One region of the Cohnella herbarum genome, then DNA from elsewhere that is predicted to be linked to it. Evidence: predicted binding sites of a transcription regulator. Region 1 holds the regulator's gene; each other region holds the start of a gene.

The links. The regulator LexA, encoded in region 1, represses DNA repair genes until DNA is damaged. The targets are predictions, from matches to a motif close to CGAACATATGTTCG.
Region 2: the regulator LexA is predicted to act here: its motif matches at 1,564-1,577, upstream of recA (recombinase RecA).
Region 3: the regulator LexA is predicted to act here: its motif matches at 2,379-2,392, upstream of HH215_RS27585 (YolD-like family protein).

Annotation. Positions count from the first base shown of each region.
Region 1 is NZ_CP051680.1:1,090,268-1,095,387, reverse strand. Features, by position in the region: gene mtnD (acireductone dioxygenase) at 1-425, shown strand, start outside; gene HH215_RS04600 (HAD family hydrolase) at 481-1,284, opposite strand; gene HH215_RS04595 (hypothetical protein) at 1,297-1,815, opposite strand; gene HH215_RS04590 (DUF896 domain-containing protein) at 1,830-2,027, opposite strand; gene HH215_RS04585 (LysM peptidoglycan-binding domain-containing protein) at 2,159-2,320, opposite strand; gene lexA (transcriptional repressor LexA) at 2,722-3,345, shown strand; gene HH215_RS04575 (LTA synthase family protein) at 3,439-5,120, opposite strand, start outside.
Region 2 is NZ_CP051680.1:2,021,835-2,026,954, reverse strand. Features, by position in the region: gene HH215_RS09055 (competence/damage-inducible protein A) at 1-730, shown strand, start outside; gene recA (recombinase RecA) at 1,646-2,710, shown strand; gene HH215_RS09045 (regulatory protein RecX) at 2,873-4,045, shown strand; gene rny (ribonuclease Y) at 4,300-5,120, shown strand, end outside.
Region 3 is NZ_CP051680.1:6,489,764-6,494,883, forward strand. Features, by position in the region: gene HH215_RS27570 (carbon starvation CstA family protein) at 1-1,396, shown strand, start outside; gene HH215_RS27575 (YbdD/YjiX family protein) at 1,389-1,592, shown strand; gene HH215_RS27580 (SOS response-associated peptidase) at 1,613-2,296, opposite strand; gene HH215_RS27585 (YolD-like family protein) at 2,443-2,769, shown strand; gene HH215_RS27590 (RBBP9/YdeN family alpha/beta hydrolase) at 2,931-3,506, opposite strand; gene HH215_RS27595 (GNAT family N-acetyltransferase) at 4,000-4,443, opposite strand; gene HH215_RS27600 (alpha/beta fold hydrolase) at 4,709-5,120, shown strand, end outside.

The DNA of each region.
Region 1 (5,120 bases):
CCGAACAACTTCATAATAAGTTTACGTTAACGGACGAAGATAAGAGCGCGATTCTTGCCGCTTACGACGAAGAGATTCGTGAAATTGCCGGAAGGCGCGGCTACAAGGTTTGGGATATCGTTGCCCTTTCGGAGGCGACGCCGAACCTGCCGGAAATTCTGAAAAAATTCGAGCAAGTCCACACCCATACCGAGGACGAAGTACGCGCCATTACCGCCGGTCGCGGAATCTTCATTATTAAAGGCGATGAACAAACGGGTTACTTCGACGTCGAGTTAACGGTCGGGGACGTCATCTCCGTACCGGAAGGCCAACCACACTTCTTCACGTTGATGGATAATAAAGCGATTGTCGCGGTTCGCCTCTTCATCGAGCCGGCAGGCTGGGTAGCGGATCCGTTCGAAGACCCATCATTCGTTAAGTAATAATCATACGCTCCTATCAGATATGGAAAAGCGCCCCGTTGGGACGCTTTTTTCTTTACGCTTGCCTATTTAACGTATTCAACAGCTCATGAAGCTCGGTAAGACTCTTAATCTCATACGTCGGAATGATTTCGTCATTACGTACGGCGTCATGGCGATTAATCCAAACGGACGTCATGCCAATACGGTTAGCGCCTAGAATATCGGTCGTCAACTTGTCTCCAACCATAATGCCTTCGTCTGCCTGGATGCCGATTTGCTCCATCGCGTGCGCGAAAAGCTTGGAAGATGGCTTGCCTTCGCCGAAATTTCCGGAAATCACGATGGAATCGAAGTAAGGAATAAGATCGGGCATGCCGTCCAACTTTTCCTGTTGAAGGTCCGGTGATCCGTTCGTCAGAAGCAGCAATTTATATTTGCCTTTAAGTTCGTCTAACACGGAGAACGTTTCTTCGTATACGTATTTCAGTTGGCGTCTTTGCGAGAAAAAGTTTGCCGCCAACCGGCTGCCAAGCTCGGGATGGTCAACGCCGAGCGCCGCCAGCCCTCTCGTCCAAGCCTGAACGCGGTATTCCGGAGCCAATTGCTCCAGCTTGCGGAACATCGGATGCTCGCCTCGCTCGAATTTCCCCCATAGCGCCTCGAAAGGGTTAATCCCGATCATTTGCGTAAAACCGTAAGTTTCATACGTTTCGTAGATCGCTCTTGCTTCACGGCGAACGGATGCTTCAAGCTCGTCTTCATTAACGCCTGCCTCTTCCGCGGCCAACCGGCAAGTATGCTTAAAAGCTTCGCTAACGCTACGGTCATCCCATAGCAATGTATCGTCTAAATCGAACATAACCGCCTTAACCGACATTGAGCTTTCTCCTCACTTTGCTTTTACTTCCCAATCAATATGATGAAGATCCGTGAACGTCTTTAATCTATCGGCCATTTTATCGATCGGATAACGGTTCATTAACCGGGAAAACACCCAATTCGCGCCTTTAACGGATTCCACGATGACATAACCCGGCTGAATCGTGATTTTGCGGATTTCCGTAGGACGCAAGGTTTTGTAGCCGGTAAATTTACGGGTCTCCAGCGTATCGCGCGATACTGCCAAATACGGACGGCGAAAATAATAGAAAATACCAAGAACGATGTAACAGCTGACCGTCACCCAGAACAGCGTCGGATCTTGCATGAAATTATCCGACCAAGGCTGCGCCAGCGTAATATAAACGATAATCAGCATCAACAACAAGATCGGAACGATATAGTTCCGTCCTTGAAATCTGTCGATTTGAGGAGTTTTGGCGCCGATCCCCTTCTTGCCTTCTTTTCTGCGACGCTTGTTGATGACTTTAGAATTTTTCTCTACCATCCGTTCCCATGAGCGGGACATAAACTTCCTCCTTATTAATGCTTAATTGTAGGTTCGCTCGACTCGTCAACGATTTCGATGCGATCAAGCTCTTGACGGAAATTTTGCTTAAATATTGAAATATATTGCCGACGGAGTTGATCGCGTTCTGCAAGCTCGCTCTCATTTAAGCCCTCGGTTTTATTTTTACGTGAGAGTTCGTTAATTCTGTTAATAATTTTGTCCATTTCCATAGTCCTTACACACCCCTTTCATCACCTACTCTACTTTGCCACTTTCGCCGATAGATTGTCAAGAAGAGCAGAACGACAAAAAAAGACCGAAAATGCCCGGTCTGGAAGTGATGTAAAATAAAGGCTAAAGCCTAAGGTAGAATATCCGCTGGAATAATCAGTGCTTGACCGACCTTCACTTCCGAGGAAGTCAATCGATTCCTCTGAGTGATATCATGTACGGCTTGACGGGTATCTAAGGAATCCTTCATATGAAGCTTCGCAATATGCCAAAGCGTGTCCCCGCTGTCCACGGAGACAACAATCTCCTCCGCTGTTGCAGGCTTAACTTCATTAGAGGAAGCGGATGTATGGATAAGCGTAAAGCCGCTAAAAAGAATCAGAAAAGCGAGTAAGAAAAACAATGACCTCGCGAACTTCCAGCTACGAATAGAAGCAGCACGCGATCTAACAGAACGCCCCGACGAATAAGGAGCAGGTTTATGTATTGCCGAAACCGATGATGATCCGACTGCAACCCATGAATGCACCATAATCTTCACCCCAAACATTTGTTCTGGTGTTATCGTAACACGAACGTATGTTCATGTCAAACAATTTTTGGAACATTTGTTCTGAGGAACGAATGTTTGTGCGAACTCGGGTTCTGTGTTATAATTTGTCATCATGATCTAATACATAGGGAGGGCTCGGCGTGTCCAAGATGTCCAATCGCCAGAATTCCATACTCGAATTCATCAAGAATGAAGTCAGGGAGAAAGGGTATCCCCCTTCCGTTCGCGAGATCGGAGAAGCCGTAGGGCTCGCTTCCAGTTCCACCGTCCACGGTCATTTGGATCGCTTGGAGAAGAAAGGCTTGATTAGGCGCGACCCCACTAAACCTCGGGCAATCGAGATTCTCGGGGACGAGGACGACTCGGTGTACGGAATTTCTTCGTCCGTTCGCCAGATTCCCCTCCTTGGTAAAGTAACGGCGGGCGTTCCGATCACGGCCACGGAGAACATCGAAGAATATTATCCGTTGCCCGTGACCATGGTCGGCGATCAGCCCGTATTCATGCTCTCCGTAATGGGAGACAGTATGATCGAAGCCGGTATCCATAACGGCGATTACGTTATCGTGCGTCAACAACCGACGGCGATGAACGGAGATATCGTCGTGGCGATGACGGACGAGAACGAGGCTACGGTCAAGACCTTCTACAAAGAACGGGATCATATCCGTCTCCAACCGGAGAATTCCAGCATGCAGCCGTTACGTCTAACGAACGTCAGCATCCTGGGCAAGGTAATCGGATTAATTCGCTCCTTCATGTAAACGTAAGATTAATAAGGGCACAACGAACAAGAGCTGCAGGGTTGGCCGGAATTCCGACCTCCATGCAACTCTTGTTTTATTACTATCGCGCGCCTACTTTGCCGGTTCTTCATCAGCGTTCTCCAGCGCGGGAAGTTGAATAACGTAACTATCCGACATATGAAGAAGATCTAACGCCGTGTTATACTCTTTCTCCGACAGTTTGCCTCCCGTTCCCGAATTCGGATTTAACGAATAGGTCGTTCCGTCGTCGTAAGCGATTCCCGGGATGAAAAGGACTTCCCCGTTTATTACCGAGCCCGATGGCAGATAATAACGTTCAGGCAATAAGTTAACCCTGTTATTCAGTAAATCTTGACCGAAATGGATTTGATTCTCCAAGGAAACCCCTAACAAATTCGCGATGGTCGGAAGAACGTCCACCTGTCCGCCCGTTTGCGTAAATTCGACAGGCTGAGTTTTGCCGGGCGCCGCGATCACTAACGGGATATTAATCATATCCGTATAGCCGTATGGGTGTCCGTATATTTCTTCCATCAGTTCCTTATCGTCATCATCCAACGAATACATCGGCAATCCAAGATGATCTCCATATACGACGATCAAGCTGTTGTCCCATATTCCCGATGCTTTCAGTTCATCAATGAATTGACCCAGAGCATAGTCCGCATAGCTTTGCGAACGGATGTAATCGCCTACGAACGTTCCTTCATATCGCTCCGGGAGTTCGATTCGATCTTTTTCCTCCGGCGTCGTAAACGGGTGATGCGCCGTCATCGAAATCACGTGAGCGTAGAACGGATTGCCCGACTGAGACATTTTGTCCAGCTCGGCCGCCGTTTTCTCGTATAACACCTCGTCCGATGACCCGAAGAACACGGAGTCTTCCGTACCGAAGAAACTTTTGTCGTAATACCTGTCAAAGCCTAACGCTTTGTACAACTCTCCCCGATTCCAGAACTCGACCACGTTCGTATGGAAAGTCGCGGTGTCGTATCCTTGGTCTTTCAATAACTTCGGAAGACTCGGCAATTGTCTGTCTACGTACTTCATCGTAGCCGCTCCGCTCGGGGGAATGTAAGTCGACGTATTGACGACATACTCCGCATCCGAGGTGTTTCCTTGACCGACTTGCTGATAAAATTTCGAGAAGTACATGTTTTCTTTAGCCAGTCGATTGAGAACCGGCGTAACTTCCTGCCCGTCCAACTTTAACCCGACCAGAAAGTTCTGGAACGACTCCAACTGAATGACGATGACGTTACGTCCATTCGCCAACCCTTCGTACGCTTTAACCCCATTCGCTCCCTCAACGGAAGTGACCCCTTTTAACCGATTGATCGATAGTTGGTTGATCTCTTCTTGTTCCAGCGGTTCCGGTTCTTTGTCGCCGATGAGCGTATAAGCCTCGTAATTCAGTATGCCCATGACTTCGGCTTTCTTGATTTCGTTCATGCTTGCCCGGTTAGGGACAACGTTAAACAAACATACGGCGAGAGAAATCACGAACAACGCCAAATATACTTTGCGGTTGCTCCGTACGGCCGTGCTGCTTTTCCATACTTTAGCCGCCTTGCGACGAAACAATACATACGCCAGTACGAGCACGTCGGTAAAAATAAGCAAATATTGCGGGTCCAACAGCGAAATCACGCTATTGCTAACCGCAGTAACTTGATTCACTTGTTCCAATGCATGATAAGTGGCTATAACGCCATAATATTTGTAATACATGATGACCGAGAAAAATAATAGTGTCAGCAGTAGATTAACTA
Region 2 (5,120 bases), 930 kb from region 1:
TAAGACGCTTCATTCGGCGATGCTCAAGTTTGCCGGAATCGGGGAGTCCGGGCTGGAGGATTTATTGATCGACCTTATTCGCGAACAGCAGGATCCGACGATTGCTCCTTATGCCAAGGAGGGAGAGGTTGCGATCCGCGTTTCCACGAAAGCCGCTGATGCGGAAGAAGCGGCACGGAAGCTTGCGGGGACTTTGACGGAGATTCGCGGCAGAACATCGTCGTATTTGTTCGCCGAGGAGGACGTGCCTATCGAAGCGACGATCGTGCGGACGTTGACGGAGCAGCAACGGACATTGACGCTGGCGGAGAGCTGCACGGGGGGCATGGTATCCGAGCTGATTACGACGATACCGGGAAGCGCGGTCGTGTTTCTCGGAGGCATCGTTACCTATAGCAACGGGATGAAAATGAAGCAATTGGGCGTTCCGGCAGAGTTGCTCGAAGGGCCGGGCGCTCCCGGTGCGATCAGCGCGGAGACGGCTGTGGCGATGGCTGAAGGCATGCGGGCTTCGGCCGATTCCGACTTCGCGTTGTCCATTACGGGCAATGCGGGGCCAGCGGCTGCGGAAGATAAGCCTGTCGGTCTCGTCTATATTGGCCTAGCCGAACGCGGCCGCGAAACTCGGGTAGAGCAGTTGCAGCTTTCCGGCGATCGGGAAGGAATTCGTTTGCGGGCGGCTAAACGCTCTTTGTACCTGTTGTGGCAGTCTTTGACGGGTCGGTGCTGATAGCGCTCGGAGCTGGGCAGGCGGGTAGTTGGTTTTTGCCATTATCCCGTTGGCTCAGGTGCTGCGGGGCAGTGGGAGTTGGTATAGCCATTATCCCGCTTGCTCAGGCGGTTTGGAGTAGGAGATTGGTGTAGCCATTATCCCGCTTGCTCAGGCGGTGTGGGGTAGGAGATTGGTGTAGCCATTATCCCACTTGCTCAGGCGGTGTGGGCAAGAGGCTGCTTTAGCCAATATCCCATTGGCTCAGGTGGGGCCGGGCCGTTTGTTGATATAACCATTTATCCCACCGGTTCAGATTAGCCGCTTTGGAAGTCGGATGCGCATACCAGGTTCATTACTAATAACTAGTGACACCGAATAAGTATGTCACACGGTTCTAATTCGGAAAAATAGGCTAGTGGCACTGAATAAGTACGCCACACGGTTCTAATTCGGAAAAAGTAGGCTAGTAGCACCGAAAAAGCACGCCAAATGGAACTAATTCGGAAAAAGTAGGATAGCGGACGAAATTAGCACGCTATACGGTACTAAATCGGAAAAGAAAAGTTTGTCACACTTCATAAGCACGTCACACACTTCTATTTTTCAAAGTAGAGGCACTGGGTTGAAGCTTAAGACAAAATAACAGCTCGGTTTCGGAGAAGCTGTTTAAACTGAGCCAAAAGGGATAATGGCTAGAGGGACGAAGAGTTGAGATTTCCTCACTGCCGTAAATGTGACAGAAAATTGTCGATGCTTGTCAATTGTTCGGGCGTATGGTAAAGTCTATTTGAAAGTTGCGGAAGAACCGTAGCGAAGATTACTTTGCTGCGGTTCTTTTTTCGAAATAAAATCGAACAAATGTTCTCAAAAAGCTTGGCAAACTCTTGGAAACACGGTATGATAAAACTATCAAAGGATAAGGATGTGGGTGTGTTGTCGGATCGTCGCGCCGCATTAGACATGGCCTTGCGCCAGATTGAAAAGCAGTTCGGTAAGGGTTCGGTAATGAAACTGGGCGAAAGCGCAAATATTGCTATTGAGACAGTATCCAGCGGGGTGCTGGCACTGGACATCGCTCTTGGAATAGGCGGATATCCCCGTGGGCGGATAATAGAAGTATACGGACCTGAATCGTCCGGTAAGACGACGGTTTCCCTTCATGCGATAGCGGAAGTTCAGCGTGCTGGAGGAACGGCGGCATTCATCGATGCGGAACATGCATTGGATCCGGTTTATGCGAGAAATCTCGGCGTAAACATCGACGAATTGCTTCTTTCCCAGCCGGATACGGGCGAACAAGCTTTGGAAATTGCGGAAGCATTAGTACGAAGCGGCGCCGTCGATATTATCGTAGTAGACTCCGTTGCGGCCCTCGTTCCGAAAGCGGAAATCGAAGGCGATATGGGAGATTCCTTCGTCGGTTTGCAAGCGCGTTTGATGTCGCAAGCAATGCGTAAACTGTCCGGTGCTGTCAGCAAGTCGAAATGTCTAGCAATCTTTATTAACCAGCTTCGCGAGAAGATCGGCGTAATGTTCGGTAACCCGGAGACGACTCCAGGCGGTCGCGCTTTGAAGTTCTATGCCAGCGTTCGGTTGGACGTTCGTCGCGTCGAAGCGATCAAACAAGGGAACGACGTAGTCGGTAACCGCACGAAGATCAAGGTCGTGAAGAACAAAGTTGCGCCTCCGTTCAAGCAAGCTGACGTCGACATCATGTACGGCGAAGGAATTTCGAAGGTCGGAAGCATTATCGATATCGGTGCTGAGCAGGACATTATCCAGAAGAGCGGCGCATGGTTCTCTTACAATAGCGAACGTCTCGGCCAAGGGCGCGAGAATGCGAAGCAATACTTAAAGGACAACCCTGAGGTTTCCGATAAAATCGAGAAACAAATTCGGGAAGCGTTGCTCTCTTCATCGTTAACTGCTGCCGCAGCCAGCTCTGCTGCGGTCTCTGCCGATGAGGAAGACGACACAGAATTCGGTGAAGACGCATAAATGCATATCGTTCGATTAACGGGCGGACTGAACGATTAGACGGATAGGAGCTAGCCAGTAGCTTTACTGGCTAGCTGGCTAGCTAGACGAATATAGGCTTAACACAGAAGGCGGCATATATTGCCGTTCTTTGTGTTTTTGCGGAGAGGAGAATGGGCGGAGATGTACGGATCGGGAAGAACGGGTAGAAACGATGAGCATGAGGTTAGCGATAAAAAGAGCGGAGCGGGTCGTACCGATTCGAATAATCGTAACGGCGACACCGATATCGGATCGAACAGCCGTAACAGTGGAACATCCGCTGGAACTTATAATCGCAACAGCGACACGGAAATCGGATCGAATAATCGTAACAGTGGAACATTCGGCGGATCTAATAATCGTAAAACCGGAAAGTATGCCGGTTCGAATTATCGAAGCGGTGGAACGAAACGGTTCGGAAATAACGCTAGAAACGAATCCTCGGACGAGGATGCGGGGAATCCGCTGAAATTACCGGTATTAGGAGCGGTTGTCGTTGGGATCGAGTCGCATCCGAAGAAACCTCATATGTATTGGGTGTCGGTTAAGCTGGAATTGGATGGGTCGAGCGCTGAGGATGACGCTAGGTTAGGCATTCAGCATGAGAGTGAACCGATGCAGTTGTCCGTCGACTGGAACGAAGAGGTGGACGCGCTCATTGCCGGGGCTCAGTCCTCACGAGGGGAAAGCGAATCGTTGCTTACCGTACACGAGGATACGCTAGTCAGTTGGCGGTTGTTAAAGGGTCGCCGGTTGTCGGCCGCGGATTATGAGACGCTAAGGCAGGACGAGCAGAAGGAAGACGCTTATCGATCGGCGCTGCTGATGCTGGAACGCAAAGCGCGGACGACTGCCGAGTTGTCCAAGGCGTTAAAGCTCAAGGGATACGTCCCAGAGGTCGTAGCGGCATGTTTAGAGCGTTTACGGGCGAGCAGGATGATAGATGACAGCTCGTATGCGAAACGCTTCACGGAGCAGCGTGCGGTCGGACAGCGCAAGGGACGGATGCTGATCAGGCAGGAGTTGCTGCAGAGGGGCGTCGGACGGGAAGATGTCAACCAAGCGATCGGAGAGTTGGACGGGCAGATCGAGCTGGATTCGGCGTTGGCGTTGGCGCGTAAAAAGTGGCCGAGCGTCAAAGGAAATGACAGGGAGCGCAAGATGAAGCTGATGTCGATGCTGATGCGCCGAGGATTCCCGTCGGGAGTCGTTAGAACCGCGGTACAGCAAGCCTCAGCGGAATCGGGAGAGTCCGATTCGGATGCCGAGTTCGGCGAAGACTACAACGACGGATCGGAATATATGGAAGATTAATGGAATGCGCGGATTCGGGATCGAAAGATACGTGCGAACCTTGCTTGACAATCTAATTTAGCAAAAGATAAAATGATTTTGTATTCCATCTTCCCAACTGAACGTTTTTTCCTTCCAAAAAGCGATTCAGAACGTGTTATTTCGACCCTTTATGCAATGTTCACATGTAATCAGACGGTTTGGAAACCGGAAAATCAATTGAATAAGTGTCCCCAAGCGGTTGCCTTGGTGATGCAACGAGGAGGTGAAAGACCATGATGCCATGGGTCTGGGTCTTGATCGTTCTCGTTGTTGGCGTCCTTTGCTTTGGGATCGGTTATGTCGCACGCAAATCCATTGCGGAAGCCAAAATCTCTAGTGCCGAAGCGGCTGCCATTCAGATTGTTGAAGCTGCCAAGAAAGAATCGGAAGCCGTACGTAAAGAAACGGTGCTGGAAGCCAAAGACGAGGTGCATAAGCTCCGTAACGAAGCGGAACGCGATATTCGCGAACGCCGCAACGAAATTCAACGCCTGGAAAGGCGGCTGTTGCAAAAAGAAGAGTCGCTGGATCGTAAGCTAGAAGCGTTGGAACGGAAAGAGGAGCAAGTCGCCAACAAAGAGAAACGGATCGAAGAGGTACAGGATCAGATCGAATCTCTGCATAAGCAGCAGATGAACGAATTGGAGCGCATTTCGAACCTGTCGACGGAAGATGCCAAACAGATGATTCTGTCGAACGTGGAACAAGAAGTGCGTCACGAGACGGCGCAGATGATCAAGGAAATCGAGCATCAAGCGAAAGAAGAAGGCGACAAGAAGGCTCGCGATATCATCTCCCTCGCCATTCAACGTTGCGCCGCGGATCACGTGGCGGAAACGACGGTATCCGTCGTAACGTTGCCTAACGAAGAGATGAAAGGTCGCATCATTGGTCGTGAAGGACGTAATATCCGTGCTCTTGAGACGTTAACGGGTATTGATCTCATTATCGACGATACGCCGGAAGCGGTTATTCTGTCGGGCTTTGACCCGATTCGCCGCGAGATTGCACGGACCTCTCTAGAGAAATTAGTTGCGGATGGACGGATTCACCC
Region 3 (5,120 bases), 2.9 Mb from region 1:
GATTGCGGCGCTGATCTACGGGCAGTCGGTAGCCGAAAGCGCGACGCTTGCTCCTCTGTTTACATATCAAGGGGAAACGATCGCTTATTTGCTCATCGGTTACGGATTCGTCGCCTCGGTCATGCCGGTATGGTTGTTGCTGGCTCCGCGCGATTATTTAAGCACGTTCCTGAAAATCGGCACGATTACGGCGCTCGCCATCGGCATTCTCGTTGTCATGCCGGATATGTTGATGCCTTACGCTTCGAAATTCGTGGACGGTACGGGTCCCGTTTTCTCCGGTAACGTATTTCCGTTTCTGTTCATTACGATCGCTTGCGGCTCCGTGTCCGGATTTCACGCGTTAATCGCCTCCGGCACGACTCCGAAAATGATCGAGCGCGAATCGCACATGACGTCCATCGGATACGGCGCTATGCTGACCGAGTCCTTCGTGGCGATGATGGCCTTAATTGCCGCATGCATTATTACGCCCGGCATTTATTTCGCTATTAACAGTCCTGCCTCGGTCATCGGAGCGGACGCGCTGCAAGCGGCTTCGACGATTTCTTCCTGGGGTTACTCCGTTTCGGCGGAGGAACTTACGACGCTTGCCCGGGACATCGGAGAATCTACGGTGCTGTCCAGGACGGGCGGCGCGCCGACGCTTGCCGTAGGGATGGCGAATATTTTGTCCAACGTCGTCGGAGGCAAAGCTTTGATGTCTTTCTGGTACCACTTCGCGATCTTGTTCGAAGCGTTGTTCATTCTGACGACGGTCGATGCCGGGACAAGGGTAGGAAGGTTCATGGTTCAGGAATTATTGGGTACAGTAAATAAGCGGCTCGGAAATACGGAATCGTTCATGGGGAATATGATCGCCACGGCGATCTGCGTATTCGCTTGGGGATATTTTCTCGTTCAGGGGGTGATCGATCCTCTTGGCGGCATTAATTCCTTGTGGGCGCTGTTCGGGATCGCGAATCAGATGCTCGCCGGCATAGCTTTGATCTTCGGTACGACGATTCTGTTCAAAATGGGCAAAAAAGCTTATGTATGGGTGACGCTCTTGCCTGCTTCGGGGCTGCTAGTCGTGACGATGACCGCGGGGTATCAGAAGCTGTTTCATGCTAAGCCCGCTATCGGATTTTTGGCTCAGGCCAGACAGTTCCAGAATGCGAAGAATAAAGGGGAAGTCATCGGAGCCGCCGCGAACTTGGGCCAGATGGCGCAAATCGTGAGGAACAACTACGTGAACGCGGTCATCTGCGGAATGTTCATGCTTGTCGTTATCGTCGTGTTCATCGCCGCGATCCGGATATGGGCACGCATTCTGTCGGGGCGATCCTTTACGCTCCATGAAGCGCCTTACGTCGTTCGAGATCCCGAACCTTTGGAGGGGAAAGCGCATGTTTGAAAAAATAGTCGGAGCGTTGAAGGTACGGCGGCAATTTCTCGATTTGCTTGTAGGGGTGCCCCATTACGAAACCTATGTCCGGCATCGCCGGACGCACCATCCCGATGAGCCGATCAAGTCGCGCGATCGGTTTTTCCGCGAGGCTCAGGAAGCGCGGTACAACGCGAAAGGCGGCAAAATCTCTCGTTGCTGTTAAACGTCAAGAGCCTCCCCGAGTTAGAACAGCACCGTTTGCTCCACGATACATTCCGCAGTATCGTTCTTGACGTTCCCGACGATCGGTGAAACCGGGTACGCCTTCATCGTATCTGCCGGATAAGGAAGCAACAGACCCGTGAGCCGCTCGACGTCGTCGTTACGGCGGTCCAGCCATAAGGCTTCGTCTTCGGGGCGGAGTATGACCGGCATCCGATCGTGGATGTCGGCCATTAAGCTGTTCGGAGTCGTCGTTATGATCGTGCAAGTGCTGATTTTGCGTCCATCGGGCGAGGACCATGTATCGTACAAGGCGGCCATGGAGAAAAGGGCACCATCCTTCATCGTAATGCGCATCGGTTGTTTTTTGCCCCCGTGGGGCTTCCACTCGTAGAAACCGTCCGCGGGAACGATCGCTCTTTTTCGCCGGATTAAGGTCTTAAACGAATTTTTCTCGAGCAGCGTTTCCGCGCGCGCGTTGATCATCTTGCTTCCGATTTTGTCATCCGAAGCCCATGAAGGCACGAGTCCCCAGCGCAACTCCCCTAGTCTGTTTTTCTCCCCGTCATGAATGACCGCCAGGATGTTCTGCATGGGAGCGACGTTGTATCGGGGCAAATGATAGCGGCTTCCGGCAGGCAACTCGTCCAGATACTTCAGCATAAGCTCTTCCATCGTCACTACGATCGTATATCTTCCGCACATCGCTTGTCCCTCCTGCCTCTAGACTCTTACAACCCTCTTTTCCAGTATAAGCTCGAAAATACAAAAAATAAACATGGATTAAAGAACGTTTGTTCGCATATAATGAATTATACAGACCGGACGAATAGGATCGGAGGACACTATAAATGAGCAAAAAGCTGGAGGATTCCGGATTATGGGAGTCAAGTCGGATGATGCTTACGGAGTACAAGGAACGAATGATCGCCGAGAACTCGGATTTCAAGCTGAAGCGGTCGATGAAGCCCGTGTTAGATGAGCAACAATGGGAAGAGATCATGCGGGTGCTTATGGAGTCGCTGGGAATGAGGGTCGTGGCGCATTTTAAGCTGTACCATGAATATGAAGACTGCGCGGCGATCGGTATCGTCGATAAGGTGGATCCGTATACCCGCACATTCCTAATCGATGGGGAACGGTTTAAGATGGAGGATATTATCGGCGCAAAATTGTAATTAGGAAAACAAGGCGTCCATGAAGCGATTAATAAGGTAAAACAATTAGCCAATCAGCGTCGGGGGATTAATAGGCTGAGTGGCTATTTGGCGCTATTTTAACTGGGAATACGATACTCAGACAACGGGGGAGATGTTGAATGGGGGAGCTACTCAGTCCTTCAGTAACCGTCAATATCCGAACTGATAATATCCGAACTGATAATATCCTGAGCAACTTCGGTCATATCGTTGTTGAACTGATGTCCGCGCCCATCGAATGGACGAATAACGGCATGAGGAAGCTTCTCGGCGTATAGCGAAAGATGAGCAAACGGCACCCATTCATCGTCGCGGCTATGATAAAAGAATAGCGGGTGAACTTTGGAAAGCTTTGAAGCAAACTGTTCATTAAGCGCATACTCTTCCACTTCCCAATCCTCGGCACCCCAGTAGGGAGAAGCGACAAGGAACACGCCGGCAATGCGATTCGCGGTATCTACTTCGGAAAGATATTTCAGCAAAAATGAAGCTCCTAAAGAATGCCCGACAAGGAGCACTTCTCCATCTCGCGAGGCTATGTATTGGATAATTTGTTCTTTCCATGCTGCATAGTCGGGCTTGTCTTCTTCAGGCATTCTTGGAAAACACACCTCGTAACCGGAGCCCAAAACTTCTTGAAGATGCGCTGCCAACTTCACGTCCGCATCGTATGCTCCTTCTCCGCCACCTTGAATGAATAACAATTGTTTTGTCACTGTTGTCTTCCTCCCATGCAAAATTATCATCTTTATTTTAACTATAAATAATAATAGAGGTTTCTTATTGATTGCTATCTTTCCGCTTCTGCTAAGAGTTTCGATCGTCCAATAGCGGTCATAACTTTCCAATCCTCGGAGTTTCGAGCCGATAATCTGCATGGGATGTGGGGGCGGTAGCGAGGGATAGGCGGAAAATCGGGCTAACTCGGTCACGGATGAGCAGAGTAGCGGGGAGATAGGCTGAAAATCCGGCCTAGGTAGCAGGGAGTTAGACGGAAAATCAGGCGAAGTCGGGCATGGGTCGGCTCGGTTGCGGGAATTAGACGAAAAATCAGGCGAATTCGGTCACGAATGGGCTGGGTAGCGGGGAGATAGGCTGAAAATCCGGCTAACTCGGTCACGGATGGGCTGGGTAGCGGGGTATAGGCTGAAAATCCGGCTAATTCGGTCACGGATGAGCAGGGTAGCGGGAGTTAGGCGGAGAATCGCTCTAAGTCCGATGTATGCCGCCATACTCCATCAAATAATACGCCCCATTCGAGGATACGCCGTCCCCTTTAATGTGCCAGCCCTGCGAGCGATAGAAGCGTAGGGCTTTCGCATTTTCTTTGATGCATTTTAGCGTAAGCGGCGGGGAAGCGTCGAAAGTTTCATAGCAGGTTTGCAGGAGCTTCGTGCCCACCTGTTGCCCTGTATAGTCGGGATGGACGTAAAGATGGTGAATGAAGTGATCGGGAATCCATACCGCGACGAATCCAATTATCCTTGCGCCGTTGGTCGCGACAAGCACGAGTTCGCCTTCGGTGTCCCGATCGAAGTCTTCGGGCGCGAGCTTGGAGGAATCCATCCAAGTAAAATATTGCGCGCGGGATTTCAAATAAATTTCCCTTAGGGCGCTATGGTCTTGTTTGGTAGCTTGCCTGACCCGCAGCATCGCCACTCCTCCAGTTCATCGTTGGTCGATCCAACACATATAACGTAATTGAATCACAGAGCGGCTTGGCGTTCAAGGAGGAAGTAGTCGGCGGGTGAGCATAAACTTCGGAATTGAGTGGTCAAAAAGGTGCATGACCGAAGACCTAATTTAAACGCTATGCGTTATACGAGTGTGGTATACTAGGTTAAAATAGCGTTTGCAATTCTGTTGGTCTATCGTTACACGGGCGCGCATCTATAGAGTCGATCGTCGGAGGTCCATCATGTTCGAGAAAGTACTGCCCCCAATTCAAACCTATGAAGCAAGGGACGGAAGGTCGTTGTGCTACCGTCATTATTTGGCGGATTCGAATAAAGTCGTCATTCTGCTGCATGGAATCTCGGAGGACGGGCAATATTTGCATCCGCTGGCCGAATTTATTTCCAAACGGCAATTGGCTCAAGTCATCGTGCCCGATCTTAGAGGTTACGGATTACATCCGGTCCGCAGGGGCGACGTGGAATATATTGGCCAGCATGACGACGATATCGAGGATTTGATAAAATGGCTCAGATCGCGCGCGTCCTCTCCGCTTACTTTGATCATGGCGGGACATTCCGGCGGAGGAGGGAATGCGATTCGCCTGGCCGTCCATCGGGTTTCCCGGGAGATCGCCGCATTCCTGCTGCTCGCGC